3 regions of the Pedobacter terrestris genome follow, and region 3 is predicted to be linked to each of the others. Evidence: riboswitches for the same ligand, from Rfam matches in the RefSeq annotation. Region 3 holds a riboswitch; each other region holds the start of a gene.
What was found. Region 3 has a riboswitch for cobalamin ahead of metE (5-methyltetrahydropteroyltriglutamate--homocysteine S-methyltransferase). Riboswitches for the same ligand answer to the same signal wherever they lie in the genome.

Region 1 (9,984 bases), 2.5 Mb from region 3:
CAGAAGCGATGAGAAATGCAGAAGGCTTCATTCTTTCTGCCGGAATGGGCGAAAATCCTTTTCTAGATCAAGCTACTTTTTCGATTTGGGAGAACAGCCAGTTCATGAAGGATTACGCTTACAAGAGCGCAGATCACGCTAACGTAATCAAGCTTACACGAACACGCAATTGGTACAAGGAAGAATTGTTTGCGCGGTTTGAAATTATAGAATGCAAGGGCAGTCTAAACGGACAATCTTTAACAAATTAAATTTAGACACATGAGAATAATTGCAGAGCTTCCACACCCGGAATGTAAAATCACTATCTTTTCAATGAACCAAAAATTCATCGTAAAATTTGAGCAAGGAACATTTGAACAAAGCTACAAACTTGCCGAATTAGATTTGAGTGGCGGAGGCGTAAATGATGTTTTTGAAATTCTTGACGAAGCGTTTATACAAACCGTAATCGTCCGTTTTAAAGAAATGCGGACAGATTTCACCGCAGCATATAATCGCCATCAATACTAAACAAAAACATACATAACTAACTGATATACAGATAATTTTATAATCATTCAGAATTTAATTTTGTATTTCAATGTAGTAAAATTCAAATTAATCATGTGTATCTGTTTCCAAAGTTTAATTAGGAAACATCAACTAACTGTGAACTAATAAATTAAATAGCATAACAGTATTTAATTTGGATGTTCAATTTCACCAAATTATCGGGAAGTTTTATAAAATTGGCTGTAAAAAATTCGATTCTCGATTGGAGAGCAATCCCGATAAAAAAGACCTTCAAAGAGCAACAGTTAAAGTATTTTTGTATGTAACCTAAATCAAACTGCAAAATAAAATCCGGATCGTTATACCAATCCGGATTTTATTTTGCTTCTATTATCACCCTACCCCAATTTCCTGGTTTCAGAAATATTTTCTTTTAAACAACAGAAGTATCGTGGACAACAACTTTAGTCCAGTTGTGCGAAAAATCTTTAATCGCTTTCAAATGAATTGGATCGTCTTGATAAGCGTTGTGATCTTCTATATTGTCAAAAATGATGGTTAGTGAATAGGTAAATGAATTGTCTGTTACCGGCCGCGAAGGTGTTTTTGCCGACAAACCGTAGTGTAGCGATTTTATTGTAGAAATAGATTTAAGACTTTCAAAAAATTCTGCAAAGGCAATAATTTCGGTATCATTCAATTCTGGTTTAAGCCAAAACATCACGAAATGTTGTAGCTGCCCTTTGGTTACAATTTGGCTCATAGTTTTTTCTTAAATATAGAAAATCTAAACACAAAAAAAGCGGCTATGTTTCCATAACCGCTCATTTTATTTTTAAGTCTTAGTTTTGAACGCGACCAGACTTTTTATCTTCGCCTCTACCAATAAGGTAACCGCCGCCTGCACCAACTAAACCGCCAATTACTGCGCCACGGCCTTTTTTCTTGTCGATGATTGCACCACCAACTGCGCCGGCAGCACCGCCAATAACTGCACCTTTAGCAGCATCACTCCAACCTTTTTTCTTAGCTGTAGCCTGCGTACCGCCATAAGATGCCGAACTGCTTCCAGAACCTGATCCAGAACCAGAACTTGATCTGGCTGAACGTGCGCCTTCTGCTCTTGCTGCCGCCAACTCTTGCTCTCTTGCTGCTTCTGCTTTAGCTGTTTCCACTTTTTGGAAACTATCCAAACGCAGACTATCTTTTAAGGCTTTTATAGCCATCTGTTTCTCTGTTTCCTGCTGCTTTAATGCAGCTTCCTCTTTTGCCTTGTTGTTACAAGCAAACATTACTGAACTTAATGCGATTACAACAAATATCTTTTTCATAGCTTCTTTTTTTAGTTAGTGAATCTGATTAGACTTATAACACACAACTGAATGGATTCTATTTAGGGATGTGATATGAGTTTATTCGACTAACAAAGAAAAAATGATGCCAAAATGTTTTAAGCAATTGATTTAAGGCAGCAAATCGGTATACCAAAACCCATAAGAATATTTTTCTTCAACTTTGTTGTCCTCTTTTTTAGGCATTTCATATACCCGGTGCACTTGCTCGCCAATGGTAAAATTTATTGATTGGTGAAAAATCGGCCCTTCGAAAGCAAAAGTATGAAACTCTCCTTTTTCCCCACAAACATCAATATGCTTAGGAAAGTTATCAATCAATTTTTCATCCAATACTTTACCGCAAAAAAAATGTAATTCTTCCTGGGCGCATACAATTATTGTTTTATAACCCAGGGAAAGAAAAGCTTGAATAATCGATTTGGTATCTTTCTGCCATAAAGGAAAAATTGCCTGAAGGCCAACTTCTGCGAGTTTCTCCTCACGGTATTTTTTTAAATCTTCCAAAAAAATATCACCAAAAATAGAATGTGTTATCCCTTCTGCTTTCAACATGAAAAGATGATCACGCATTATTTCATTATATGTTTCCATATCTGGCATTTCTGGCAAATGGATTTCATACAAAGGAATACCAATACTTTCTGCTTGCTTTACAAGCAATTCATAGCGAACGCCGTGCATAGAAATGCGGTTGTATTGAGCACTTATCGTGGTTAACAAATAACGAATTTTTATTTCAGGATCTTGCAATGCATAATGCAGAGCCAGAGTACTGTCTTTGCCCCCGCTCCAATTGAAGACGCAAATTTTCTTACTTCGCATTCAGCAAAATCTTTCGAAGATCTGTAATACCGTTCACTGCACTTTTCTGAATCAAGTGCGTGTTCTTATACCGCTTGACATCTGGTGTTATCGGATCGATAATGTATTTGGTGACGCTAGATTGCACGTAACTGATTAATCCCGCAGCGGGATAAACGGCAAGTGAGGTACCAATTAAAACAAAGAGTTCAGCTTTGCTGCAAATAAGTGCCGCCGGTTCTATCATCGGCACAGCCTCGCCAAACCAAACTACATGTGGCCGCAGTTGCGAGCCTAATGCGCAGCACTCACCCATTAAAATATCATCGCCGGGCAAATCATACACCAGCTCTGGTCTGGCACTGGATTGCGATTTGGTTATGATGCCGTGTAAATGTGTAACCCTGGTAGAACCTGCACGTTCGTGTAAATCATCAATATTTTGCGTAATAATGTCAATGTCGAAATGTTCTTCAAGTTCGGCGAGGCCGATGTGTGCCGCATTGGGTTTTGCCGCTCTTACTTGTTTACGCCTTTCATTGTAAAACTGCTGTACCAATTCCGGATTTTCTTCCCACGCCTCAGGTGTGGCCACATCATACACGTTATACCCTTCCCAAAGTCCGTCTGCATCTCTAAATGTGCGCAATCCGCTTTCTGCACTAATACCCGCGCCGGTAAGTATTACCAGTTTTTTTCGCTCGCCCATAAGTCTGTTTATTTTACTGCTACTGTTTTTACGGCACTAAAGTTTACAAATCTTGATGCCAATGCGGGTGTTGCCTTAAAAATTTCTGGATGAAACATGCAAGCTAAAGATTCTATACCTTCTACCAGCGTACCGATGCTTGGTTGTGTAAACATATCAAAATCGGCAATGTACACTTGTTGGTTTTTAACAGCGGTTAAGTTTTGCCATTCTTTCTTTTCCAACAAGATATTCATTTCTTCTATACTGCGCTTCACATCAAAACCACAGGGTGCCACAACAAGAACTTCCGGATCGTAACGTACAATTTTTTCCCAAGGCGTTACAATAGAATCGCCGGCAGGATTGGAAAGCATATCTACACCGCCTGCCGCAGCAATTTGGTAAGGTATCCAATGTCCACAATTATACACTGGCTCAATCCATTCCATCAGCATTGCGCGTTTTAAAGGTGCACGGTTTTCACGGAGTATATCCAGGATATGATCGGTACGCCGCTGCAATTTTGCCAGATAAGTAAGTGCAACTTCTTCTTTGCCTAAAGCTTTGGCAATGGTAATGGCGCACTCAAAAACATCTTTTAAATTATTGGGCGATAGCGGTACGAGTTTCGGCTGTTTGCTCAGTTTCATTACCGCGGTTTCTGTACAAACGGTATCGATATTACAAACCTCACAGATGTCTTGTGTAAATACAATATCAGGAAGAATACCTTCCAGCAATTCATCATCAACCCAATACAAACTTTTTCCTTGTGCTTTTGAAGCAGAGAAAATCCGGTCAATCTCTATGCTTGTATAATTTTTACCTTCCAGAATGCAACGCACAATTTTCGGTAAATCTGCGGCTTCTTTAGGACACTCAAATGTAACACCGTACAGGTATTGTTGCAGGCCCATATCGTAAATCATTTTGGTTGCCGCTGGCAAAAAAGATACTGCTTTCATCCTCAATATTACAAAAAAATCCCCTTTTGAACCAAATCAAAAGGGGATATAAATTATCTTAAAACATTAAGTTCTATGCGTTCTGCGTTCTGAAATTTAAAACCGGATATTTTGTTTTTAATACTTCGAAAGCACCAAAAAGCAATGCATCATAAATTAACGTTCCTTCTAAAAACCGTACTTCAAACGGAATAGCAACGGTCAAACATTTGATATAACCGGATAAATCTTGCGTGAATAATGGATTATGATACCAAGAACCGATATCGCTTACAATCCAGTGAATCAATACAACGGCTAAGGTTGATAACAATAGATTTGCAACATTTACTTTTTTCAAAATTACTTTGCCGGCCAAAACCATCAAAATAATCGCTAAATACGTCCACAATTCTTGCACCATCGCCATATCTACATATTGTTTGTAAATGGTGGAATATAAAACTACATCGCTAAGCAGCAAACTTAAAACGGGAAAAGCGAAAGCTTTAAGGTTATCTTTAAAATAAGCGCTACCAAATAGTGCAACCGCACCAATAGACGAGAAATTCGCAAACTGTAAAGCTTCTGAGTTGAAGGTGACCAATAAGCGGAAAGCAGTAATTGCCAAAATCATCAGCAATAGCGCCAGGTTGCGTGGATTGTATTTTAAATCGGACATATTCTAAATCTTAGTTTAACTTTGGCCGCGCTAAACCCGACCAAAGCATTTCATGCAAAGTTATATTTTTCTTATCGGATATTAAAACTTACACCCGCATTAAAGTTGAAGCCCATAGTACTGTAACCGATAAACTCATTGTATTTTTCGTTTAGAATATTTTTCGCGTCGAAGAAAATACGTACGTTTTTGTTAAACAAAGCATATTCTGCATAAGCACTTACCAGTTTGTACGAAGGCAACTCTTCTACTGCATACGTAGCGAAGTTGGTATCGAAACGTTTTCCGAAATAACGGTAGTTTGCACTTACGTATAAATTTTTAGTGGCTTGTACACCAGCATTTACGCCAACCGTATTTTTTGGTCTGCGGATTAAATAATCTACCGTACCGCTTGTACCTTCAACATATGCATAATATGCATTAAAGTTAAATATGCCCAATTTCATTGAAGGTTCAATTTCAAAACCTTTATCGTTTTGTGTTGCCTGATTGATGTATCCGGTAGCGCCATAAATAATTGCATCTTTCAAATCGCGTTTAAAGGCAACCAATCTCAAGCCAAATTTATCTTCAGCAACATTGAAGTTTACGCCAGCTTCGTAATTCTGAGATTTTTCTGGTGTTAAGTTTAAGTTTGCACCGTATTGGCCAAATAACATGCTCAACGTAGGAATTTTGAAACCCGTAGAAACCGTTCCGAACAATTTAACGCCTTTAACAATGTTTATACTTGGTGTAATGGTATAGGTATAATTATCTCCATATTGATCGTGTTTATTGTAACGGCCGCCAACTTCTAAGTTGAAGATGCTTAAATCGTGTAAAAATACTGAACCATAAGCGGCAAAAATATTGGTTTTCGGTGCATCACTTCCGCTAAGCAGTTTTAAACCGCGGTTGTCAATTCCCAATAATAAATCTAGTTTATTGTTGATTTTCTGGTTGTAAAATAAATCTACCACACTTAATTTTCCCTGACTTGAATAGTTAGACGGGAAACCCATATAACTTGATTCTGTATCATTAGAGGTTGTTTCGTAGCTGTAATTCAAGGTAATCTTTCCGGTGTTAAATTTATAAATAGAATTTACACCACCACTAAACTGCTTTAAAAGCGAGTGATTGGTTGGCAAACCATCCGTAAAAGCATCTTCATCAATTTTATAATCGCCGTAAAAATATCTTAAAAAGGGATTTACAGAGAAATGTTTATCCAATTCAATTCCGAAGTTTGCGTTTACACCGTCGGTTTTAAAACCATCTTTATCGTATATAGCATTACTTCCGGCAGGAACAGCAGCTTCAGAGATTCCGTCTGTTTTGTTGTGTGTGTAATTGATGTTGTAAGTGAAACCCTCTACAGCACCATTAAGGCCAATTGTTCCCTTATAACTCTCGTAACTACCAGCGCTGGCTACACCATAAATGGTATTGCCTTTTGGTCCGCCTTTTTTGGTGATGATGTTGATGACACCTGCAACGGCATCAGAACCATAAATGGTAGATTGGCCACCACGTAAAATCTCGATACGATCAATCTGGTCAATAGAAAACAAGCGCAAATCAAATGCGCCGCCATTTCCTGAAGGATCATTTTGTACAATACCATCAATTAAAACTACGGTATACGCGCTGGCTGCACCACGAAAGAATACCGATTTATTTTGACCTGGATTGCCTGTTGCGCCTGAAACAACAATACCCGCTTGCTCGTTTAATAATTCTGGTAGCGATTTACCATGACTGCGGTCTAACGTTTCACGACTAATAATACTGACTACTTTACCGGTTTGCGATTGCTTTTGATCGTTTTTGGTTGCCGAAATTACAACATCCTGTAGTTGCAATGTGTCTTGTTGGGCATTAGCCAGCTGGCTAAGCGTTAATTGCGCAAGTCCCAGACCAGCAGCAATTAAAATACTTTTTTTGTTCATTTGATTGTGAGTTTACCCACAGCAAACAGCATAGAAAAAGGAAATGAAAATACGAAAACGTCAGTACTCCACTCCTAGCTTCAATCCCCGAAAGCTATGAAATATAGGCTAAAGGCAGGTCTTCTGACTTACTCCAGATTTTTCGGTCTTCCCATTCTTTTTGAACAGTGACCACCGGGATGAAAAATCCTAATAGAGCTTACAGCTGCGGGACAGTTACAGAATTACACTGTATTCCCTTTTAATTCCGGATGTGCCGGAAACCAAAAGCGCCGCAAAGGTAATAAAAAAAGCCTGCTTTGATGAAAAGCAGACCTTTTTAACATTTGAGAGATATAATTTAATAAAAAACAGGAATTGCCGGAAAATGGTAACCGTCGTAAGCGATTGTATTTTTTAAAGTTGCATCTGCAGGGTTGTAAAAATACAAGTGATTAATGGCATAGTTTGCGCCATAACCAGATTGAACTGCTGTAACTACAACTTGATTTAAGTGGCCATCAAAACCGATTCCCTTGCCATAAAACATTTGCTTTTCTGGCAAGGTTGCAAATGGAGTTGCTACAGAAGTTGTTGTACCATCGTATTTATAAATATCGGTTCCACCGCCAAAACTTCCGGTTTTTAACAAATAAACGGTGTTGTCTTTTGTAGATGCAGCTATAGAACCTGCGTGCCACGCACCCCAATTTGCATAGGTGTTAAAACTTAAAGCAACGCTATCTTTAGCCAAGGTTTGCGGATCTGTTTGATATAAATACTTGCCAGCAGCATACCAGACTTTACCATTTGGAGTTTGCGCAAAACCAACTGTAAGGCCTTTAATTTTACGGTTCAGGCTATAATCTGCAAGGTTGTAAACCAATAAACCATCTGTAGCACTATGCATAAAAATGTAATTCCCGGCTTTTATCATATCGCCAACTTGTCCATCGGCACCAACCAATTTTGCATAAGCAGTCATATTTTTCAGATTCACCAAATAAACGCCGCTATTGCTGCTCAATAAACCGGTGTTCTCATCAATCCCTAAAAAGGCGCGCCAATCGTTCCCGCCTTTAGCCGCAATTCTTGCTTTCTCTACCATTGTTTTCGCATTTAAAACCACTACTGGTCCGCCAACTTTACTTACCAGGTATAAGTTTTCTTTAAATATGGTGGCAAATTGTAAAGTAGAGCTTGTGGGATTAAGGTCTTTAGTAGGGTTTTCGCGTTTAAAAACGCTATCGGTAAGTTTTCCGGTGGTGTAATTAAAAAAGTTTACCTCGCCAGTACCGTGGCCAAACCAACCTTCATTCACAATAAAAAAGCCATTTTCATATTTCGCCGAAGATACAGGATCAATAATCGGATCGGTGTTGATGTCTTCTTTCTTACATGACGCTGCAAAAATGATTACTAAGGTAAGCGCAAAGAAATTTTTAATGTTGATGTGTTTCATACTATTATTTATGTGTTTATTATTTGATATTCAAGTCTGCTGCGCCCTTTACCTCGGTTGATATTTCGCCTAAAAGCGTATTTCCCTTTTCACGCTGCGCGGTGTATACTTTCACAAAGTCGATGGTTTTCAGATTTACTTTTGCGCCATTTTTATCCACAGCCCAATCTATATCGAAACTGTTGTACCCTTTGGTTGCATAATCATCTCCGGTAGAATAACTATCCGTGTAACCCCAGGCAAAAGGATTATTGGTATAAATGCTGCCAACTTGTCCCCAGGTAGAAGGCAAAAGCGTGCCTTTAAAAGTTAACGTTTCTTGGTTTGGTGCGAATTCCGGATAGTAATTGTGCTTGTGAAAAGCGTTGATATCATAACTTCCAGAATTGCCCAAATTGTCTTTCCATTGCGCATTTGCATATCCTTTGGGGTTTGTATATGTAATTTCGTAGTTTTTTATAGTTGCCGGATTGTCATATTCGCTACCTGCAAGCTCAAACCATTCATCATCTGGCAAACCGTTTCCGTTTACATCCTGACTAACCAAAACAATTCCGGGTTCAGACCAGGCGAAATTTCCGCCAATAGGGTTTCCATAAATGGCAAGATCATTTCCAGAATTATTTGCCACAGAGTGATCAAACCCAAAAACAATATAGCCACCAAAACCACCTAAACTAATTAAACCCGTGTTGCTAACGTTGCCAATAATTTTTTGAGCGCCAGCCAGATTTCCTAAACTTTCGTTAATGAATTGTCCGGGCGCGGGCAAATAGTCAAATACTTTAGTGATAAATTTGCTGCTTCCAGCTGTTTGTTCAACTACAGGAACCGGTACGGTAACCGTATATTTGTGTGTGCTGCTTCCCACACTGTTTGTGGCTTTATATTCGATAACGTAAGTTCCAGCGGTTAAAGCCGTAAAATCGTAAGTATTGGTTTGGCTAACTACTTTTCCATCAAGCTTCCATTCGTGCTGAAAAGTTTTGCCATTACCTGCAGAAACGCTGAAACTCGTTTTTACATTTACTTGTGCGGTTACAGCATTGCCAGTTACAGCGTATTTAACATCTGGAAGTACCTCAGTTTCTTCTTTCTTGCAGCTGAATAGGATTATAACTGCAGAAAGCATTAAAATTAGAGCGGATGATTTTTTCATTTTTATAGATTATTGTTATTTGTTCAGGAATACAATGTGTGCGGGAATATCTCCCGTAGTAACCGAAAATTTCTTTTTCCCGGTTTTATCAAAGCAATACAGCGTACCCGGACTTACATAATCCCTGGCATCGGTTACATAGACATCTTCATTGGTTGGATTAATTGCAATGCCATAAGGAATGGCAATATTCTGCTCTGTACCATCGGTAATAAATTTGGTCGTCAGAATGGTTTCATCTTTTACATTTATCTTCGCGTAGCTGATTTTATTTGAGCCCGAAGTATAATTCCATTCTACACTGTAGAGATAGGCCACATCATTTAGAATGGCGATATTGCTTGCTGCAAGATTAAACGTCTTCTTCACTACGTCTTTTTCTGTATCGATTACGAAAAGATTGGAAGGAATATCATAATAATCGCCGCGAGAGGTTACGTACAAATCGCCATATTGATCTGCCTTCAGGCGATGAAGAT
Region 2 (9,984 bases), 2.5 Mb from region 3:
GGGAGAATTCGGTAATCCCACTTATTCCTGTAAAATAGTCCGTTAATTGATCTACGCTGTTGCCGCTAAAATTGTATTTGTACAAATTCCTGAAACCATCTCTATTGGAAAGAAAATAAATATGCTGGCTATCTGCAGAAAATTGTGGATTCAAATTGTTTGCTCCGGGAAATACATCCAGGTTCTGAACCGTTTTAGATTCGAGGTTGTAAATCGCCAGATTAATTGGGTTCACAGCTTCAATGTTTTTCGATTCAATAGCTTGTCGGTCTGATGAAAAGACGATTTTTTTCCCATCGGGCGAAAAACTTGGCGCATAATCAGAATATATATCGTCCGTAAGCTGTGTTATCGCTTTGGTATCGAGATTATAAGAGAATAAATCGCTTTGGCCTTCTACCATTCCGGAGAAAGCAATGTCTTTTCCATTTGGAGACCAAGTTAAGTTTCCGAATTGCTGCACGCGATCCATCGCCGTTTGCAATGCTGTAGCGCCATTGGCCACATTAATAATCATGAGTTGGTTTTTGCCCTGACTAAAAATGCTAAAAGCGAATTGTTTTCCATCTGGCGACCAGGCTCCGGCAGATTCTATAAAATTAAAATCGTCTATATGTCCGTTAGAAATCTGACTGCTTAATTTTCGGATAATTCTGCCGGTTTTTGCATCAGCAAGAAATAGATCAATCCCGAAAAGATCCTTTTCAGACATAAAAGCCAAATATTTTCCATCCGGACTTAAAGCCGGCGCAACGTTCATATTACCAGCATTTTTATTGTCAATAATTTTTGTGCCGGTAATTTTGATCTGCGAGCTATCGGCTTTAAGCATGGGCTTGTAGTGTTCGTCTATCGCATTTTTCCATAAACCGGATAACGTGCGGTCGTCATATCCAAAAGTATAGCGGATGGCGTTTTCATAACCATATTTTGCTGTGTTTTTAAATAGAGGTACAATGGTTGTGTCGCCATATTGCGAACCAATATAGGTCCAGAAAGCCTGACCATAACGGTACGGGAAATATTTATTGGAATTTGTTAAGTCTTTTAATGATGGAATGTCCCTGTTCAGCATGGCATCGCGCATCCACATAGAAGTAAATGCGTCTTTTTTTCCAATAGAAAGATATTCTGCCATACCTTCTACCATCCATAAGGGGGTGTTTCCGACATTTTCGAGGTTTACTGAGTCTTTTTCGAGTAAGACATGGTACTGAAAAGCGTGAACCAACTCGTGACCTAAAACGTGCCTGGTTTGACTATTTAATTCCATCACCGGCATTATTACTCGGTTTTTCAGTGCTTCGGTAACACCGCCGGTTCCAATTCCAATTTGCCCTTGTAAGGCTGTAGTTTGCTGGAAATCAGGATGATTGTTGTAGAGGATAATCGGGTTTTTCTTCAAAAATGTATCTCTGAAAACTTCCTGATGCATTTTATACCAGGTTTCTGCATCTTGAGAAAATTTCTTTAACAATTTTTCATTTTTCAGATAGTAGTAGATTTCAAAATGCGGTGTCTGGAGCACTTGAAAATCCAGTTTTTTATACCGCACCTTATTCTGCCCAAAATATTGTGCACTTGCCGTAAACGCGATGGAAAGAAATAATGCCGTAGAAATACAAAACTTAAATGAGGTAGAAAGTTTTTTCATATTGTTGGTTTGGCTGTAGTTATACACGATGCCGGGGCATCTAAAATCAGATAAAAATAACGATACTTTGCTGGGAATAAAGAGTTTTAACAATTTTTTCAGGATAAAAAATTCTCGTTTTTATCCTGAAAAGGCAGTTTTAATTCTGGCCGTTTTTCTTGCGTTCTCGTTCTTCTTGTCTTTGTTTTCTACGCAATTCCCGTTCTTCTTTTTTGGTTAAAGGTGTTGTTGTTGCCGGTTGGTTTTGCGTTGGATCGGTTTTCTTTTCCTCTTTCTTAACTTCTGGTGCAACTGCTGCCGGTGTTTCATTTGTTTCTGCGGGTTCTGGAATTGCAAAATCTGTAGAATCTACAACAGTTGTATCCGTTGCAGTAGTATCAATTACAATGCGCGGACTAGGGCAGTTGATGGTTCTGGTAATTGGAACCGTAGCTTTAGGAAACTGGCCGTATGTATAACCTGAAGATGGATCTAGATAAACCTTTTCCATAAATTTCGCAAAAATTGGAAGTGCGGTTCTAGAGCCTTCACCTTGTTCTCCATTTTTGAAATGTGCAGTTCTTTCATCGCAACCTACCCAAACACCAGTTACCAGATCTTTAGTAATTCCCATATACCAGGCATCTACATAATCAGAAGATGTACCGGTTTTTCCACCAATTTGGTTGTTCTTTTTGAATAGATTTGGCCATTCCCAAAGCGCTTGTGAGGTTCCTCCAGGTTCTTCCATGCCTCCCCGGAACATATATAACATTAGCCATGCAATCTCTTCACTTAACGCGCGTTTTGTTTTTGGTTTAAAATCTTCGATCAGATTATCGTCCAAATCGGTAATTTTTTCAACCAAAATTGGATCGGTTTTAATTCCTTTGTTTAAAAATGTGCTGTAGGCTTTTACCATTTCATAAACTGTAACATCATTAGAACCTAAACTTACCGATGGAACGGATTCCAGATGGCTATCAATTCCGCATTCATGCGCATATTTGACCACGTTATCCCAGCCAACATCTTCAGTTACCTGAGCAGTAATTGTATTAACAGATTTTGCCATTGCCCAACGTAAACTCATTTCTCTATAAGTTACATTGTAGTCTGCATTTTTTGGTTCCCAATATTTTGTTTCGCCTTTATCCTGATATTCGATTCTCACCGGTTTGTCGGTATATTTATCACATGGGTTTTTTCCTTGTTCTAACGCTGTTAGGTATGCGAAAGGTTTAAACGTAGATCCTGCCTGGCGTTTCGCCTGGTTTACGTGGTCATATTTAAAAAACTTGTGGTCAATACCTCCAACCCAAACTTTAATTTTTCCGCTTGCGGGTTCCATAGTCATCATCCCTGTATTCATGATTTTCCCATAATAACGGATAGAATCCATTGTAGAGAAAAGCGTGTCGCGATCGCCTTTATAGCTGAAAATGGTCATTCTTTTTTTTCTGTTGAAATACGCTTCAACTGAATCTGGCTGATTTGGAAATTTTTTCTGTAACAATGCATAAATTGGAAGGTTTCGCTTTGCGCGATCCGGATAATTAACTTTTTGCTTTTCGGAATCGTACCACGGATCTTCGTTTCCCCAAACACTGTAAAAGCGGCGTTGCAAAATCCGCATTTCATCCTGAACGGCTTCTTCTGCATATTTCTGCAGTCTGGAATCAATTGTAGTATAAATTTTTAAGCCATCTTCATATAAGTCATATCCGTTATCGGTACACCATTTTTCCAATATTTTAGATACCGCAGAGCGGAGGTAAGAATCGCCGTCGCTGCCGTCTTCCATTTTTCCTTCTTTCAGTTTAATTGGCGTTTTGCTCAGCGCAAGTAAACTATCTTTACTTAGAAAGTTGTACTTGTTCATTTGGCTCAACACCACATTACGGCGATCAAGTGCACGTTGTGGATTTTTAGTTGGACTATATAACGTTGTACCTTTCAACATACCCACCAAAAGTGCCGATTCTGTAGTAGAAAGCTCTTTGGTTTCTTTATCGAAATAAATACGGCTGGCAGTTTTGATTCCGTAGGCATTATTTCCGAAAGAAACCGTGTTTAGGTACATCGTAATAATATCATTCTTAGAATAATTAGATTCCAGCTTTACCGCCGTCATCCATTCTTTAAGTTTAGGGATAATTCTACGCACCACCGGAATTTTAGATAAAAAGCCAGAAGACTTATTGTAGCGCGTACGGTACATATTTTTGGCCAACTGTTGCGTAATCGTACTTGCTCCACCGTCTTTTCCTAAACCAATCACCGCTCTTCCCAATGCCTGAAAATCTATACCGATATGTTTGTAAAAACGAACATCTTCGGTTGCCACCAAAGCATTAATCACACTGGGCGAAATTTCGTTGTAATTTACGGGTGTTCTGTTTTCTTTGTAGTAACGGCCAATGAGTTTGCCATCTGCAGTGTAGAGTTCAGAACCTACGCGTAAAGTAGGCGCTTTAATATCCCTATAACTTGGCGAGTAGCCAAAAAGCCAAAGAAAATTCAGTTGAAGCGCACAAAAGAAAATAATTATAGAAAAAACAACAATTGAAGTATAACGTAAGTATTTGTTTTTTATCTCTTTAAACATATTGTTTAGGTTGATGATGGGGGTTAAATGCTGAGGGCTAAATATAAAAAACTCAACATGCAAATTAACGGATTTAATTTACTTATTTTTTGTTTCTATATTTATTAAATGGATGTTTTGAACATTCTGAAAGGATTTACAGCTATGAAAAACGAATTTAAAGACCTGATTGTACACGGAAATAAAAAATTTTCACTTCAAAAAGCAAAGACAGATTTTACTGGCGGCTACACGAAAGAAAAGGCAAAAGATGCCCTTGTTAAATCGAAAATTGAAGTGAGCCAACATCAGGAAAAGTTATACGCATCTGCTACACACTCGCTTCTAATTGTTTTCCAGGCAATGGATGCCGCCGGAAAAGACAGCGCAATTGAACACGTTATGAGCGGTTTAAATCCTCAAGGTTGCCAGGTATTCAGTTTTAAAACACCAACTTCTGAAGAATATAAACATGATTTTCTTTGGCGCCACAACCGCGCTTTGCCAGAACGTGGGCGAATTGGCATTCACAACCGATCACATTATGAAAATGTATTAGTGTGTAAAGTACATCCCGAATATATCTTGAATGAGAACATTCCGGGCTTTGCGGATGTAAAAAAAATAAACAAAAATTTCTGGAAACAGCGGTATGAAAGCATCCGTAATTTTGAATCGCACCTGGCAGCAAATGGAATCGTATTACTCAAATTTTTCCTTAACGTAAGCAAAGCTGAGCAAAAACAACGTTTTCTGGATCGGATTGAAGACCCGACAAAAAATTGGAAATTCTCTTCTGATGATATTAGCGAACGTTTACTTTGGGATAAATATATGACCGCGTATGAAGACGCAATAAATGAAACCAGTACAGCAGATTCTCCGTGGCACATTATACCCGCAGATAAAAAATGGTTTGCGCGTTTGGCCATAAGTGAAATAATTGAAGATAAACTCCGCAGTTTAAACTTAAAATTTCCGGTACTTGGTGAGGAAGAAGCCGGAAAATTACAATTGGCAAAAGAAAGTTTACTGAATGATTAGTGCTTTCTCAAAACAAAATTGAAGATTTGGCCTTTTAAAGCAAAGACATATAAAATGACATCTAAGCCTCGAGTGCAACATCTTTCCATACTTGATAACGATTTTTACAAATTTACCATGCAGCAAGGTGTGGTAAAACTTTTTCCTTGGGCAAAGGCACGTTATAAATTTATCAATAGGGGCCAGCATAGTTTCCCGCAAGGATTTGACCGTGCTTTGCGAGAAGCTGTTAACCGAATGGCAGAATTGAAGCTGACTAAAGAAGAGAAGCACTTTCTGCAGGTTAACTGTCCGTATCTCGATCCGGTTTACCTCGATTTTTTAGAAGGTTATACCTATAATCCTAAAGAAATTACCATCACGCAACAAGGCGATCAATTAGAAGTACATATAGAAGGATTGTGGTATCGAACAATTTTATGGGAAGTACCCATTATGTCGCTAATTAGTGAATTGTTTTACGTGTTAAAAGGTTTAGACCGAATAACAGATCAGGAAGTAATTGATAAAACACGGATAAAAATTGAGAATTACCGCAGATTGGGCATCACTGTTGCCGAGTTTGGTACCAGAAGAAGGCATTCTTATGATGTACATCGTTTGGTTTTAGAATCATTGAAAAAATACGGTGATGGTAGTTTTATCGGAACCAGCAATGTGCATATGGCGATGTTATATCAAACCAAACCTATTGGCACACATGCGCATGAATGGTTTATGTTTCATGCTGCAACCTATGGTTTTAAAATGTCTAACGCAATGGGGCTCCAACATTGGGTGGAAGTGTATCGCGGCAATCTTGGCATTGCGCTTTCAGATACATATACTACAGATGTTTTTTTCAAACAGTTTGATAAAATGTTTTCAAAATTGTTTGATGGCGTGCGCCACGATAGTGGCGATGCGCTGAAGTTTGCCGATAAGGTGATTGGGCATTATGAAAAATTGGGTATAAACCCGATGAGTAAAACCATTATTTTTTCTGATGCCTTAAATTACGAAAAGGTAGAGCATATTGTAAATCATTGCAAAGGCAGAATTGGAATGTCTTTTGGTATTGGCACAAACCTCACCAATGATGTAGGCTCCGAGGCCATGAATATTGTAATCAAAATGACGCAAACTTCGCCTAAAGATGAAGAATGGATTGAGGTGATTAAATTGTCTGATGAACCAAATAAACATACCGGAGATGAAAAAGCCATTACATTGGCTAAACAAATTTTAAAGATCAGTTAGGCTCTTTTATTACGAATTAGAACCTTGCGAATGAAACGCGTAAATTTATGGTTGGTTGGGTAGGCTCTTTTAGAAGTGACATTGTTAAAAATAAGTGCAACGATAAGTAAAATTAAACAGCCGCTCAAGACTGGCGACCAGACATACCCATACCCAAGTGCGGCAATTTTTGGCCCGCCGGATACGGCAATCAAAGCTGTTGCTCCACCCGGAGGATGAATGGTTTTGGTCAACTGCATGGCTACGATAGAAAAAGATACTGCCAGCGGAGCTGTGATCCAGATAATATCCGGAAAAATTTTAAATACCGTAACGCCAACAATGGCAGATATTACATGTCCGCCAATTAGATTTCTAGGTTGTGCTAACGGACTTTGGATAGAACCGTAAATCAACACACTAGATGCGCCAAAAGAACCAATCAAAAAAATGTTTTCCATCCGGCTATAATGCAGACTTTGAATCCCGGCAATTAGTCCAATGCCTACACATGCGCCAATAAACGACCAAAAATGTTCATTTTTATCAACAAGTGTTTCTTTGTAAAAAATATATCTGGATACTCTAAAGCTTCTCTTTAATCTCTTTTTCATTTGCCCGTTAAAATTCTGTGCAAAGATTGCCAAAAAAAATTAATTGACGATTAAGATTGAAAAACGAAAGGGCTGCCAACATTTGACAACCCTTTATCAGAACATTAAATTTGGATTACTTAATTTCAAATACTGTGGAATCCAATGGCAGAAGTCCGCTTACTGCTTCCGAATTATATTTGACCGTATATTTTCCAGCCTTGTCAAGTTTATAGATATGGCCAAGGTTAATTGTTGCACTTAAATCTTCTCCAGCTTTAATATTAATATAACTACTGGCTGGGGGCGGCGAAATTCTTTTTGCCATTGCACCAAGATATTGTACTTCCTCTCCCTTGTCATTTACAATATCAAGATATTTGCTTAGGGGCGGTTCAAAAGGTGTATGCCATTTACAGAATTTTTTGTCGGTTTCCGAAGGATTATTTACTGTAAACTTCATCATGATTGAGTCACCAAGTGAAATTTTGGGCTCGATATCTATTTTAACCGTAAGTGCATTCTTAGCAATGGTGTCTGCTGTTGTGCTGCTTACATGAACAGAATCTGTTTTGGAACCTGCGCTTTCTTTCGGATTGGGCGTGCATGCAGCAAGTAACATAGCAGATGCAGCAATGTTGAGGATGTTTTTCATATCAACAAAAATAATAAAAACAGAAAATTGTTTTAATTATCTAAGCATAGTCATTTCGAACGCAATTTTCACGCAGAGAAATCTATTTTGTATGATTAGTTGTTTTAAATCTCTCCCTGCGTTCGAAATGACGGGTTGGGTGTTAATGGAGATGACGGGCTAAGTTTTAGTTACAATTACAAATCCAGAGTCAAAATTCACCAATAAAATGTTTTAATAACGAGATCTATATATTTTTTCTACTTTTGCAGCGCTTTTGGTTTCCGGCTTACATCCGGAATTAAAAGGGAATACAGTGTAAATCTGTAACTGTCCCGCAGCTGTAAGCTCCTTAACGGATTTCCAATCAAAAAAACCACTGTTCTTTAATCAGAATGGGAAGGTAGCGAAATCCGGGAGTAAGTCAGAAGACCTGCCTCCAGCACATATTTCATAGCTTTCGGGGATTGAAGCTAGGGGTGAGGTACTTTTTTATATTTCGTATTTTCATTTCTTTCATAATCTGTCTGCTGTGGGTCATTAACTCACCAGAAAAAAATGATTACAGGACATTTTGCCCTCAATGGCAACGTGCGTTTACTTATTTTGCTTTTTTCCATTCTTTGGGGAGGCATTTCAGCGCCTTGTCTTTTATATGCGCAGGCAGATACCTCTCGTTCTACAAGTTTAAAAGAAATTCAGATCAATGAAATCCGCAAACGTAAAGCGCATCTTTCTCCAACTCCGGTTCAGGTATTGGCTGGCGATGAACTTAAACGCCTAAATACTTTGTCTGTAGCAGATGCTGTTCGGTATTTTTCTGGTGTTCAATTAAAAGATTACGGCGGCATTGGCGGTTTAAAAACCATCAATGTGAGAAGTATGGGCAGTAACCATACCGCTGTTTTTTATGATGGTGTGCAATTGGGAAACGCACAAAACGGACAAATTGATTTAGGCAAATATTCCCTAACAAATGTTGGTGAAATTGCTTTGTACAGTGGTCAGCGTGGCGAATTGCTACAGCCTGCAAAGGCTTTTGCTTCTGCAAGTTCTTTATTTATCAAAACTAAAATTCCAACTTTTAATGCTTCAAAACACATATTAAATGCAAGCATAAAAACCGGTGCTTTCGGGTTAATTAATCCCGCATTACTGTATGCGTACCAGATTCAACCAAATCTTGCAGCTTCTCTAAATGTTGAGTTTCTGAATGCCAACGGCAAATATAAATTCAGGAGAACAAACGGAACATATGATACGACTGTGGTGCGCAGCAATGCAGATATTATCGCTTACCGGGTAGAAGCGGGCTTTTACGGAAAAACTTCCGATAGCAGTAAATGGGATGTAAAATTCTATAAATATCAATCTGAGCGCGGTGTGCCCGGAGCAATTGTTTCCAATAAGTATGATTTCAATCAACGGCAGTGGGATGACAATACTTTTCTGCAAGCTACCTATCAAAACAATCCCGCGCAACAATATAATATTTTAATACATGCAAAATACGCCAATGACTATACGCGTTACACCGATCCAACTATGGTTTCTGATGAAGGTGTTTTGAATAATATCTACAAACAACAGGAATGGTATTTATCTGCGGCGAATGTTTACCATCTTAGCAATTCGCTGGATTTTTCTTTGTCGGGAGATTTTAGCCGGCAGACTTTAAATGCAAATCTCAAATACTTCGCTTATCCCACGCGCAATACTTTGCTAATTGCCGCAGCCGGAAAATACCACATTAAAAGGCTGGAATTACAGACTAATATTTTGGCAACCCGAATTGCCGAGACGGTTAAAATGTACAATTCTGCAGGCAACAGAACTGAGTATACGCCTGCTGCGATGTTTTCGCTTCAACCATTTCAAACGTCGAATATCAGAATTAAAGGATTTTATAAATCAATTTTCAGAATGCCAACCTTTAATGATCTGTATTACACTTTCATAGGCAACACGAACCTACGGCCAGAATTTACCAAACAGTATGATCTTGGCATCAATTATCAGATGGCAAAAGCACGAAATCATCTAAAACTTTTTTCGGTGCAAACCGATGTGTATTACAACCAGGTTCGGGATAAAATTATGGCCATTCCAACGCTAAATCTTTTCAGGTGGACAATGGTCAATCTCGATGCCGTTTCTATCAAAGGTTTGGAAACCAATATCAAGTTACTTTACAAATTTGGAAATGTAGAATGGAATGCAAATGCAACCTATACCTATGAAAAAGCGCTTGATGTAACCAAAACTGGTTTTACGT
Region 3 (9,984 bases):
CGGGTTCTTCCATGAATGGTTAAGGCTTGTATACCCACATCTTGGAGGCGTTCTGCAACTTCATATACATTTTTGGTATTGTCATCCCAGCCCAGGCGCGTTTTTACTGTAACCGGAAGGTGCGATGCTTTAACAACGGCATCAGTCATTTTCACCATTTTATCTATGTCTTGTAAAAGACTAGAGCCGGCACCTTTGCACACCACATTTTTTACCGGGCAACCATAATTGATGTCTACTAAATCTGGGCCGGCGGCAGAAGCAATTTCAGATGCTTCACGCATGTGTTCAATATCTCCACCAAAGATCTGTATTCCAATAGGTCTTTCATATTCAAAAATATCCAGTTTTGCCCGGCTTTTTGCCGCATCTCGGATCAACCCTTCCGAAGAAATAAATTCTGTATACATCATATCCGCTCCATTTTGTTTGCACACAAAGCGGAAAGGCGGATCGCTCACATCTTCCATCGGGGCAAGCAATAAAGGGAATTCTCCTAAATCTATATTTCCTATCTTTACAGACATTTTTTTCTATATTGAAATACTTAAAACTCAGGCAAAGGTACAAATAATGAATTTTCCAAACGCTAGTAAAGAGGAAATCAACCCCTTCTTACAACTACTTTTACTTATTGCTTACGCAATTTTAGGAACATTGGTTTTTACCACATTGGCTGGAGGCATTGTTTTTATCTTTTATGGGAAAGATGTTGTACTACAGATTCTCTCCAGCCAGATTACCGATTCCAGTATTGATGGCTTCAAAATTTTGCAGGCATTTAGTTCTTCTGTTGGTATGATGGCCGCGCCGGCGATATTACTGGCGCTTACAGAAAAAATAAAATTAACCTCTTTCTACAGGTTTAAAAAAGTGACCGTTTTGCCTTTGTTGCTCGTATTTTTAATTCTGTTTGCCAGTTTGCCATTTATGGAATGGGTAACGTTGCTCAATCAGAAAATGAGCTTGCCCAGCGCTTTGAGTGGCATTGAAGCCTGGATGAAACAATTAGAAGAATCTGCTGCACAGGCAACAATTAAACTCATTACGGTAAGGAACAATTTCGATTTTGTTGTTAATCTGGTTGTAATCGCGCTGCTGCCAGCTATAGGAGAAGAACTTTTGTTTCGTGGCGGTGTACAACGCACTTTGCACAGAATGTATGGCAACCCGCATGCATCCATTTGGCTATCGGCAATTATTTTTAGTGCCATACACATGCAGTTTTATGGTTTTATCCCCCGGATGCTTCTTGGCGCTGGTTTCGGCTACTTATATTATTACAGCGGAAGTTTATGGTACGCCATGTTTGGCCACTTTTTAAATAATGGTTACGCGGTATGTGTGGCCTTTTATATGCAAAAAAACAATCTTCCATTAGATAAAGTAGACGAACCCGTTGGCTTTCCGTGGTACGGCTATTTAATTAGTGCAATAATAACCCTAGCTTTGTTCGGATTTTTTAAACAGACTATACAGCGTGAGCGAAAATTGGATTAAAGTATATACCACAAGCGATACATTCGCTGCAGAAGTGTTGAAACAAGGACTAACAGAAGCTGGGATTCCGGCGGTAGTAATCAATAAACAAGTTTCTGCTTATAATATTGGAGAAATCAATGTATTGGTAAATAAAGATGATTTTAACCAGGCCATTGAATACATCGTTCAAAATGAGATTGAATAGAAAATGCTTCAATACAATTCTTTTTTAATCCCCAACAAATGAAAACCAGAGCCATAACAGCCTTTTTTTTTACCATCGTAATGCTTGCGTCCATTCTTTTGGGTAGCTATACATTTTCGATATTTTACCTTGTATTGAGTATACTCAGTTTATTTGAGTTCTATAAACTTGTAAAAACTTCCGGCATCCGGCCGCATAGAAATATTGGTTTGATTGCCGGCGCATTAATTTTTTTAATGGCTGCAGGTCTGCATTACCTACGTTATGATACCAAGTACTTGCTTTTATGTATTCCGTTAATTTTCTCGGTATTTATATCAGAGCTGTATAAAAAGAACAAAATTCCATTTGCCAATATTTCTTACACTTTTGTTGGTTTCATCTATGTAACGGTACCATTCTGTTTTTTCCATGCATTGGGTTTCATAGAAAACTGGAACCACTACAGTTTTCATTATCCTTTGTCTTTTATGCTGATGCTTTGGGCAAACGATACCGGCGCTTATCTATTTGGAATGAAGTTTGGAAAACGGAAGTTATTTGAACGCCACTCGCCTAAAAAAAGTTGGGAAGGTTTTTTGGGAGGGATGTTTACCAGCGTGGTTGCAGCCATTGCTTTATCTTTTTTCTTTACAGAAAAAATTCCCTTGGTTTGGGCCGGAATGGCCATTTTGATCTCTTCTTTTGGTACACTTGGAGATTTGATTGAATCGATGCTGAAACGAAGTTTAGATACCAAAGACAGTGGCGGCTTGTTGCCAGGACATGGCGGTTTACTGGATCGTTTTGATGGGTTATTGCTTGCAGCGCCGGTTGTATATGCGTACTTATATTTGATATTGTATTAAAATTTATCGCTTCTTGCTGAGCGAAACCACAAAGTATTTTCTTTCTACATCGAAACCCGCATTACTTTTAATCTGCTCTGTTTTTTCTGTAATGTGACTGATTATAAAACCAGATTTTTCAAGAATTGGTTGCAACTCCTTCACATCATACAGTTTAAATCCGTAAGGCGTAAAGGGAAGTGTTTCCATGAAAGATTTATCTGCAAAACAAATACTCATGGAGCCAGAAGGCTTTAACACGCGATTTATTTCTTTTAAGTACGAAACTGGATCAGGCCAGAAATAGATCGTATTTACGGTAAATATTTTATCAAAAAAAGCATCTTGATAAGGAATATTTGTTCCATTTGAGCAGATAAACTGAGCCTTTCCCATTGCTGTAAATTGCTGATTTATCTTTTTTGCCTCGTCAACAATCGTTTCAGAAATATCAATTCCAAAAAAGGTAACACCAGGTGATTTTTGGAAAAGAGCAGCCAAATGACCAGCATTTCCATGTCCAATTTCCAATACCTTTTCTCCATTTTGAAGGTTGAGATCATCAATTGCGGAATGCGTCATTCCGATATTATTGACATTCATCATCTCGCCGGTTTTAATGCCGTGTTCGCCTTCAGGGCAACACAATTGTTTGGCAATTGCTATAAAATCTTGTTCACTGTGCTTCTTTTCCATTTTGCTTTTTTTCAAACTTAACTACAGCAGGCAAAAGAAAATTACAAGATTTCTGCAAAATTTTGTACGATTATTTAATTACCTGTACCGGTTTCTTTTGCTCATCAATAGCCACAAAAGTAAAATCGCCATGTACGGCAAGTTCTCGTCCTTCGGTATACATTTGTTCGATGTAAATTTCTACGTTCACTTTTAAACTCGTGTTTCCAACATGGATTACCTTACCGATTAATTCTACAATTGTACCCGCCGGAATTGGTTTTTTAAAGTCGATGCGGTCACTGCTTACAGTAACCATAATTTGCCTGCTAAAACGTGTTGCAGTAATAAAAGCCACTTCATCCATCAAATGCATGGCAGTACCACCAAAAAGCGTATCGTAATGATTGGTTGTATTTGGGAAAACAGCTTTGAATATACTGGTTTTAGAGTTCTGGATTCTTTCTTCTAACGTCATGTTTTTGAATAAATTTTGGCAACATCCGGTAAATTGCCGAATGTTGCCAAAGCTATAACTTAGTTGTGTAAAACATAGGCTAATTGCCAATTTTTCACATAATTAGCGGGTTTAATTAGCCAAAACAGCTTCTGTTTTGCGCATTTCTTTTGCTGCCTCAACCATTTCTATCAATGCTTTTCTGGTTTCGTCCCAGCCGCGCGTTTTCAAACCACAATCCGGATTTACCCACAGTTGTTCGCCAGGAATAACCGATTTTGCTTTCTGCAGCAACTGTAGCATTTCTTCTTTTTTGGGTACGCGCGGCGAATGAATATCGTAAACACCAGGGCCAATTTCATTTGGGTATTTAAAGTCGGCGAAGGCATCCAATAATTCCATTTGTGAGCGTGATGTTTCAATTGTAATTACATCGGCATCCATATCCGCAATATTCTCAATAATATCGTTAAACTCAGAATAACACATATGTGTATGGATTTGAGTACCATCTTTAACGCCGCTTGCCGAAATTTTAAATGCATTTACTGCCCAATTTAAGTATTCCTGCCATTTACTTTTACGCAAAGGCAAACCCTCTCTAATGGCAGGTTCATCAATCTGTATAATTTTAATTCCGGCATTTTCCAGATCACACACTTCATCTCTGATGGCCAAAGCAATCTGTTTGCAGGTTTCTGAACGAGGTTGGTCATTCCGCACAAAAGACCATTGCAAAATGGTTACCGGACCGGTTAACATGCCCTTCATGTATTTTGTGGTAAGCGATTGTGCGTAGCTTGTCCATTTTAGCGTCATTGGTTTTGGTCTGGAAACATCGCCGAAAATAATTGGCGGTTTAACACACCTTGAACCATAACTTTGTACCCATCCGTTTTTAGAAAAGGCAAAACCTTCCAATTGCTCGCCAAAGTATTCAACCATGTCATTCCGTTCAAATTCGCCATGTACCAAAACATCTAAACCAATTTCTTCCTGCCATTTAACAGCCTTTGCTGTTTCTTCTGCAATTAAGCTATTGTATTCTTCAAGGGTGTAGGTTCCATTTTTAAATTTAGCACGCCAGCTTCTAACTTCTGTCGTTTGCGGAAAAGATCCAATTGTCGTAGTTGCATAATTGGGTAATGACAGGTTTTGCTGTGTAATTTTACGCGATGGAAAGGCGCTAAATCTTTGTGCATCTTTATCTGTTAATGCTGCTGTACGTGCCTTTACCGTTGGATTATGGATGACTTTAGCATCTCTTCTATTTGCAATTGCAAGCTTGTTCTCTTCAAATTGCTGCGTGGTAGATGCAGGGCTTTCTTTGCTGATTAATTTTCTTAAGATTACAGTTTCTTCAATTTTTTGCTTGGCAAAAGCCAACCACTGCTTTATCTCTGCATTAAGATTCTGTTCGTTTGTTTCATTTTCGAGGTCTACTGGCGAGTGGATTAATGAACAGGAAGGCGAAATCCAGACGCGTTCTGTGCCGAGTTGTTTTGTTGCTGTTTCGATCACGGCTAACGATTTTTCGAAATCATTTTTCCAAATGTTGCGGCCGTCCACAAGTCCGAGAGAAAGTGTCTGTTCAGGTTGCAAAGATTGGATTACTGTAGTTAACTGATCTGCTCCGCGAACCAAATCTACATGTAAAACATCTATCGGTAAAGCTGTTGCCAAACCTGTATTTTCGCCCAGGTTTTCGAAATATGTAGCCAAAACGATTTTTAGTTTCGGAAAAGCTTTTCTGATTTCTGCATATACATATTGAAGTGCGGCTTTCGCTTTCTCCGATAAATCTAGCGTTAGGAAAGGCTCATCAAACTGAATATATTGCACATCAAGTGCTTTAAGGCGGGTAAGAATTTCGAGATATACCGGAAGGAGATTTTGAATTAAATCAATCCGTTCAAAGCCAGCTTCTTTTTCTTTGCCAAGCAAAAGGTAAGAAACAGGGCCGATTAACACTGGTTTAGTGATAATGCCCAATTGTTTGGCTTCATAAAACTCGTCGATAATTTTTGTCGAAAATAGTTTAAAAGGCTGGTCTTTGTAAAATTCCGGAACAATGTAGTGGTAATTGGTATCAAACCATTTGGTCATTTCCATTGCAACTACATCCAAACCATCTTTTTGATAGCCGCGCGCCATAGCAAAGTACAGATCAAGCTCTGCATTTCCCTTTTTCAGAATTACTTCGTTATACCTTTTCGGGATGGCGCCAAACATCAAAGAATGATCAAGTACGTGATCATAAAAGGAGAAATCGTTAGACGGAATAACATCAATTCCGGCATCTTTCTGTAATTGCCAATTTTCGTGGCGAATGTTTTTTCCTACCTGAAGTACGTTTTTCAATCCGGTTTTTTCTGCCCAATAATTTTCGCAGATTTTCTTCAGTTCGCGGTGACTACCAATGCGCGGGTAGCCTAAGTTTTGCGTTTGCATTGCTTTTAAAGATTAAGTAAATAAATCGTTAAAAGTTCTTTTCTATATTGCCTGGGCAGAAAAAATTGGAAAGCAGAAGGCAACAGCACACCAAAAAATGGGCGCAGAAATTGAATAAATTTAATTTATCCTGTACCTATCAGACCTGACCAATTGCTTCATACCGCGAAAGCATCGTCAATTCAATAATGGCAGGTCTCCTGACTTATCTCCAATCTTATCGCCTTCCCATTCCGATGTTTTGAAACAGTGGCATTTTGATAAGATCGTTGTCCTGATGGACAAGATTTACAGTTGCGCGACAGCTCGTGATTTTCACACGATTCCCTTTTAATCCCGATCCGCATCGGGAACCTATACTGGTTGATGAAAAATAAAGTTAAGAACTTACATCAAAGGCAAATGTAGACATTCGGGCGCAGGATTTCAGGAAATATCGTTTTTAATGCATCTTACTGTTCCAAAAATTTAAAGTAACAAATTTAGCGCAAGCCGTTTATAAAAATTTTTCTACAGTATATTTGAGTATCAACAAACCCAAACTATGATCAAAAACTACTTTAAAAAGCTCTTACTGGTCTTTTTAGTGGCAGCAAGCGCACAAACTTTTGCGCAGGAAGTGCCCGATCCAAAATCCCATTTTGGTTTTAATATTGGAGACGATTACCAGCTGGCTACGTATACACAAACCGAAGCTTATTTTAAAAAATTGGCGCAAACGTCTAAACGTGTCAAATTAGTCGATATCGGTAAAACTGAAGAAGGCAGAACCCAATATATGTTGGTTGTTTCTTCCCCAAAAAATATCGAAAATCTCGAGCGCTATAAGCAAATTTCGCAAAAATTGGCCCAAGCCCAACTTAGCGACGAAGACGCAAAAAAGTTGGCGCAAGAAGGTAAAGCGGTGGTTTGGATTGACGGCGGTTTACATGCAACGGAAACAGTTGGCGCACATCAATTGATCGAAACGGCGTATCAATTTGCATCTAAAACCGATCCCGAAACCATGCGGATTTTGGATAACGTAATCATCTTATTTACACATGCAAATCCTGATGGACAAGAGCTGGTGAGCAATTGGTATATGAGAGAGAAAGACCCTAAAAAAAGAAGCTTGTCTGGTTTGCCTCGCCTATATGAGAAATATGCCGGACACGACAACAACCGGGACTTTTTTATGCTTAACCTCAAAGAAACGCAAAATATCGGGCGACAGTTGTTTGTAGAGTGGATTCCGCAGATTATGTATAATCACCATCAAACGGGGCCCGCGGGAACTGTCGTTGCAGGTCCTCCGTACAGAGATCCTTTCAACTATGTTTTTGATCCGACTATTTTAACCAGTCTTGACGCCGTTGGTGCCGCTATGCACAATAGAATGAATGTAGAACACAAGCCGGGTTATACGCAACGCGGCGGTTCTGTTTATTCTACCTGGTACAATGGCGGTTTGCGTACAACCACCTATTTTCACAATATGGTGGGTTTACTTACAGAAATTATCGGCAGTCCGACACCATCAGAAATTCCTTTGGTACCTTCTCGTTTGCTGCCAAGTGGCGATACACCAAACCCTGTTACGCCCCGCAAATGGTATTTTAAAAACTCTATAGATTATTCTGTTTCGCTTAATTATGCTGTATTGGGTTATGCACAACGTTATCGAGACGAGCTGCTGTACAACATTTATCAGATGGGCAAAAATTCTATAGAAAGAGGGCAAAAGGACAATTGGTCTTTCTCTCCTAAAAAAATAGATGCAATAACGGCTGCAGATAAAGCCGAACCTAAAAATGCAGATTTTAGCGGCCGCCGTTCTTTTAGCATGAAAGCTTTTGATACGGTAATGAATAACCCGGCAAACCGCGATGCACGCGGATATATTCTTTCGGCAAATCAGCCAGATTTTAATACGGCAATTAAGTTCTTAAATGCGCTCATTAAAACCGGAATTGTTGTTCAGAAAGCAACTGCAGATTTTACTGTAGAAGGGAAAAAATATCCTGCCGGAAGTTATATCGTGAAAACCAATCAGGCTTTCAGGCCACACGTTCTTGATATGTTTGAACCACAAGATCACCCGAATGATTTCAAATATCCAGGCGGGCCACCGATTGCGCCTTATGATGCTGCTGGTTGGACTCTAGCTTATCTGATGAATGTGAAATTTGATCGTATACTAAATGATTTTTCCGGGCCATTCAAAATTTTGGAAACCGGTGTATTGCTATCCCCTGAAAATACCGTTGCGAAAGGGAAAGGATTTATTCTTAGCGCAAAGCAAAATGATTCTTTTACCGCGGTGAACGATCTTTTGAATGCAGATATCGCGGTAGAGAGAGATTTATCCAATGGAAATTTTTATGTAAAAAGTTCGGCTAAAGCAATTGGGGTTTTGCAAAAAGCGAATGTAAAATCGACAGCTGGAAATGAACCAAAAAATAAAGCTAAAGTGTCAAAAGCCAGGATTGCTCTTTGGGATGTTTATGGAGGTTCTATGCCTTCTGGATGGATTAGGTGGATGATGGAACAATACCATTATGCGGTAGAACTGGTTTACGCAAAAGATATTGATGCCGGAAACCTGAAATCCAAATACGACGTAATTGTTTTTGTTGGCGGAGCAATTCCGGCTGTTGGTGCAAATAGTAGTATGCGCAATTTTGGCCCTAAACCGGAAGATGTTCCCGAAGAATATAAAAATCGTATTGGCAGAATTACTTCCGAAAATTCTATCCCTCAGCTTAAAAAATTTATGGAAGATGGCGGCCGCATTGTGACGATGGGCAGCAGTACAAATCTTGCCTATCAATTGGGATTGCCGGTTAAAAATGCAATAGTAGAAAACATTGGTGGAAAGGAAACTAAACTTCCGGATGAAAAATACTATATCCCAGGAAGTGTTCTGCAGACAGAAATTGATCAGGCGAAAGCTGCGAACTGGGGTTTAGATAAATTTACAGATGTTTACTTTGATGAAAGTCCGGTTTTTAGAATCGACACATCTTCATCATCAGCGTACAAAATTGAACCGCTTATGTGGTTTAATTCTAATACGGCACTTCGCAGTGGCTGGGCATGGGGTCAAGCCTATCTAAAAGATGGCATAACCAGTTTTCAATCTCAGATTGGCAAAGGAACACTGTATGCTTTCGGGCCTGAAATTACCTTCAGGGCACAAACGCATGGAACATTTAAGTTATTGTTTAACCAGTTATACAAACAATAAATACAGCTGGCCGGAAAATTATTCTGATGTTAACGCCTGGCAATGTTGCCATTGTCTGGCGTTAACTTTACTTTTAGCTTACCATCTGGCCGGTTTTTCAGCATAATTTTGCGGTATGAAAGTAGAAATCTGGTCGGACGTAATGTGTCCTTTTTGTTATATTGGTAAAAGCCATTTTGAGAAAGCAATAGAACAATTGCCTTTTAAAAATGAAATTGATGTTGAATGGAAGAGCTTCCAGTTAAGTCCGGAATACCACAACACCACTAACGAAAATGTTTACGAACATCTGTCTAAAAGCAAAGGAATGAGCGTAGCGCAGGCTAAACAGATGACTAAACAGGTGGTAGATATGGCGGCAAATACTGGTTTAACCATTAATTTTGACACCAATATCCCAGCAAATACATTTAATGCACATCGGGTTATCCATTTAGCAGCTAAACATGGTTTACAAAATGCAGCGGAGGAAGCTTTTTTTGAAGCACACTTTGTACATGGAAAAAATATCGGCGAGCTGAGCATTTTACTTGACATTGCTGCAGAAATTGGCCTCGACCGGTCTGAAACAGAGAATATGTTATCTGGAGAAGAGTTCAAAGAAGCTGTTCGTTACGATCTTTATGAAGCGCAAAATATTGGCGTAAGAGGTGTTCCA

Region 1: it holds a riboswitch for cobalamin, as region 3 does, so the genes downstream of both, ACJVDH_RS09200 (TonB-dependent receptor plug domain-containing protein) here and metE (5-methyltetrahydropteroyltriglutamate--homocysteine S-methyltransferase) in region 3, are expected to answer to the same signal.
Region 2: it holds a riboswitch for cobalamin, as region 3 does, so the genes downstream of both, ACJVDH_RS09180 (TonB-dependent receptor plug domain-containing protein) here and metE (5-methyltetrahydropteroyltriglutamate--homocysteine S-methyltransferase) in region 3, are expected to answer to the same signal.

The regions. Positions count from the first base shown of each region.
Region 1 is NZ_CP180264.1:2,122,688-2,132,671, reverse strand. Features, by position in the region: gene ACJVDH_RS09240 (DUF3291 domain-containing protein) at 1-251, shown strand, start outside; gene ACJVDH_RS09235 (hypothetical protein) at 262-513, shown strand; gene ACJVDH_RS09230 (Dabb family protein) at 929-1,258, opposite strand; gene ACJVDH_RS09225 (YMGG-like glycine zipper-containing protein) at 1,338-1,826, opposite strand; gene ACJVDH_RS09220 (diphthine--ammonia ligase) at 1,959-2,672, opposite strand; gene ACJVDH_RS09215 (SIR2 family NAD-dependent protein deacylase) at 2,662-3,360, opposite strand; gene ACJVDH_RS09210 (ABC transporter substrate-binding protein) at 3,369-4,307, opposite strand; gene ACJVDH_RS09205 (DUF6580 family putative transport protein) at 4,381-4,968, opposite strand; gene ACJVDH_RS09200 (TonB-dependent receptor plug domain-containing protein) at 5,040-6,905, opposite strand; cobalamin riboswitch at 7,002-7,188, opposite strand; gene ACJVDH_RS09195 (DUF5074 domain-containing protein) at 7,246-8,346, opposite strand; gene ACJVDH_RS09190 (PKD domain-containing protein) at 8,366-9,505, opposite strand; gene ACJVDH_RS09185 (DUF5074 domain-containing protein) at 9,521-9,984, opposite strand, start outside.
Region 2 is NZ_CP180264.1:2,111,750-2,121,733, forward strand. Features, by position in the region: gene ACJVDH_RS09150 (peptidase MA family metallohydrolase) at 1-1,654, opposite strand, end outside; gene ACJVDH_RS09155 (transglycosylase domain-containing protein) at 1,794-4,241, opposite strand; gene ACJVDH_RS09160 (polyphosphate kinase 2 family protein) at 4,386-5,264, shown strand; gene pncB (nicotinate phosphoribosyltransferase) at 5,319-6,503, shown strand; gene ACJVDH_RS09170 (HPP family protein) at 6,500-7,096, opposite strand; gene ACJVDH_RS09175 (protease) at 7,212-7,730, opposite strand; cobalamin riboswitch at 7,971-8,164, shown strand; gene ACJVDH_RS09180 (TonB-dependent receptor plug domain-containing protein) at 8,268-9,984, shown strand, end outside.
Region 3 is NZ_CP180264.1:4,712,913-4,722,896, reverse strand. Features, by position in the region: gene dusB (tRNA dihydrouridine synthase DusB) at 1-527, opposite strand, end outside; gene ACJVDH_RS20265 (lysostaphin resistance A-like protein) at 574-1,500, shown strand; gene ACJVDH_RS20260 (putative signal transducing protein) at 1,481-1,687, shown strand; gene ACJVDH_RS20255 (phosphatidate cytidylyltransferase) at 1,726-2,535, shown strand; gene ACJVDH_RS20250 (class I SAM-dependent methyltransferase) at 2,539-3,210, opposite strand; gene ACJVDH_RS20245 (acyl-CoA thioesterase) at 3,281-3,667, opposite strand; gene metE (5-methyltetrahydropteroyltriglutamate--homocysteine S-methyltransferase) at 3,779-6,097, opposite strand; cobalamin riboswitch at 6,271-6,470, opposite strand; gene ACJVDH_RS20235 (M14 family metallopeptidase) at 6,642-9,326, shown strand; gene ACJVDH_RS20230 (DsbA family oxidoreductase) at 9,442-9,984, shown strand, end outside.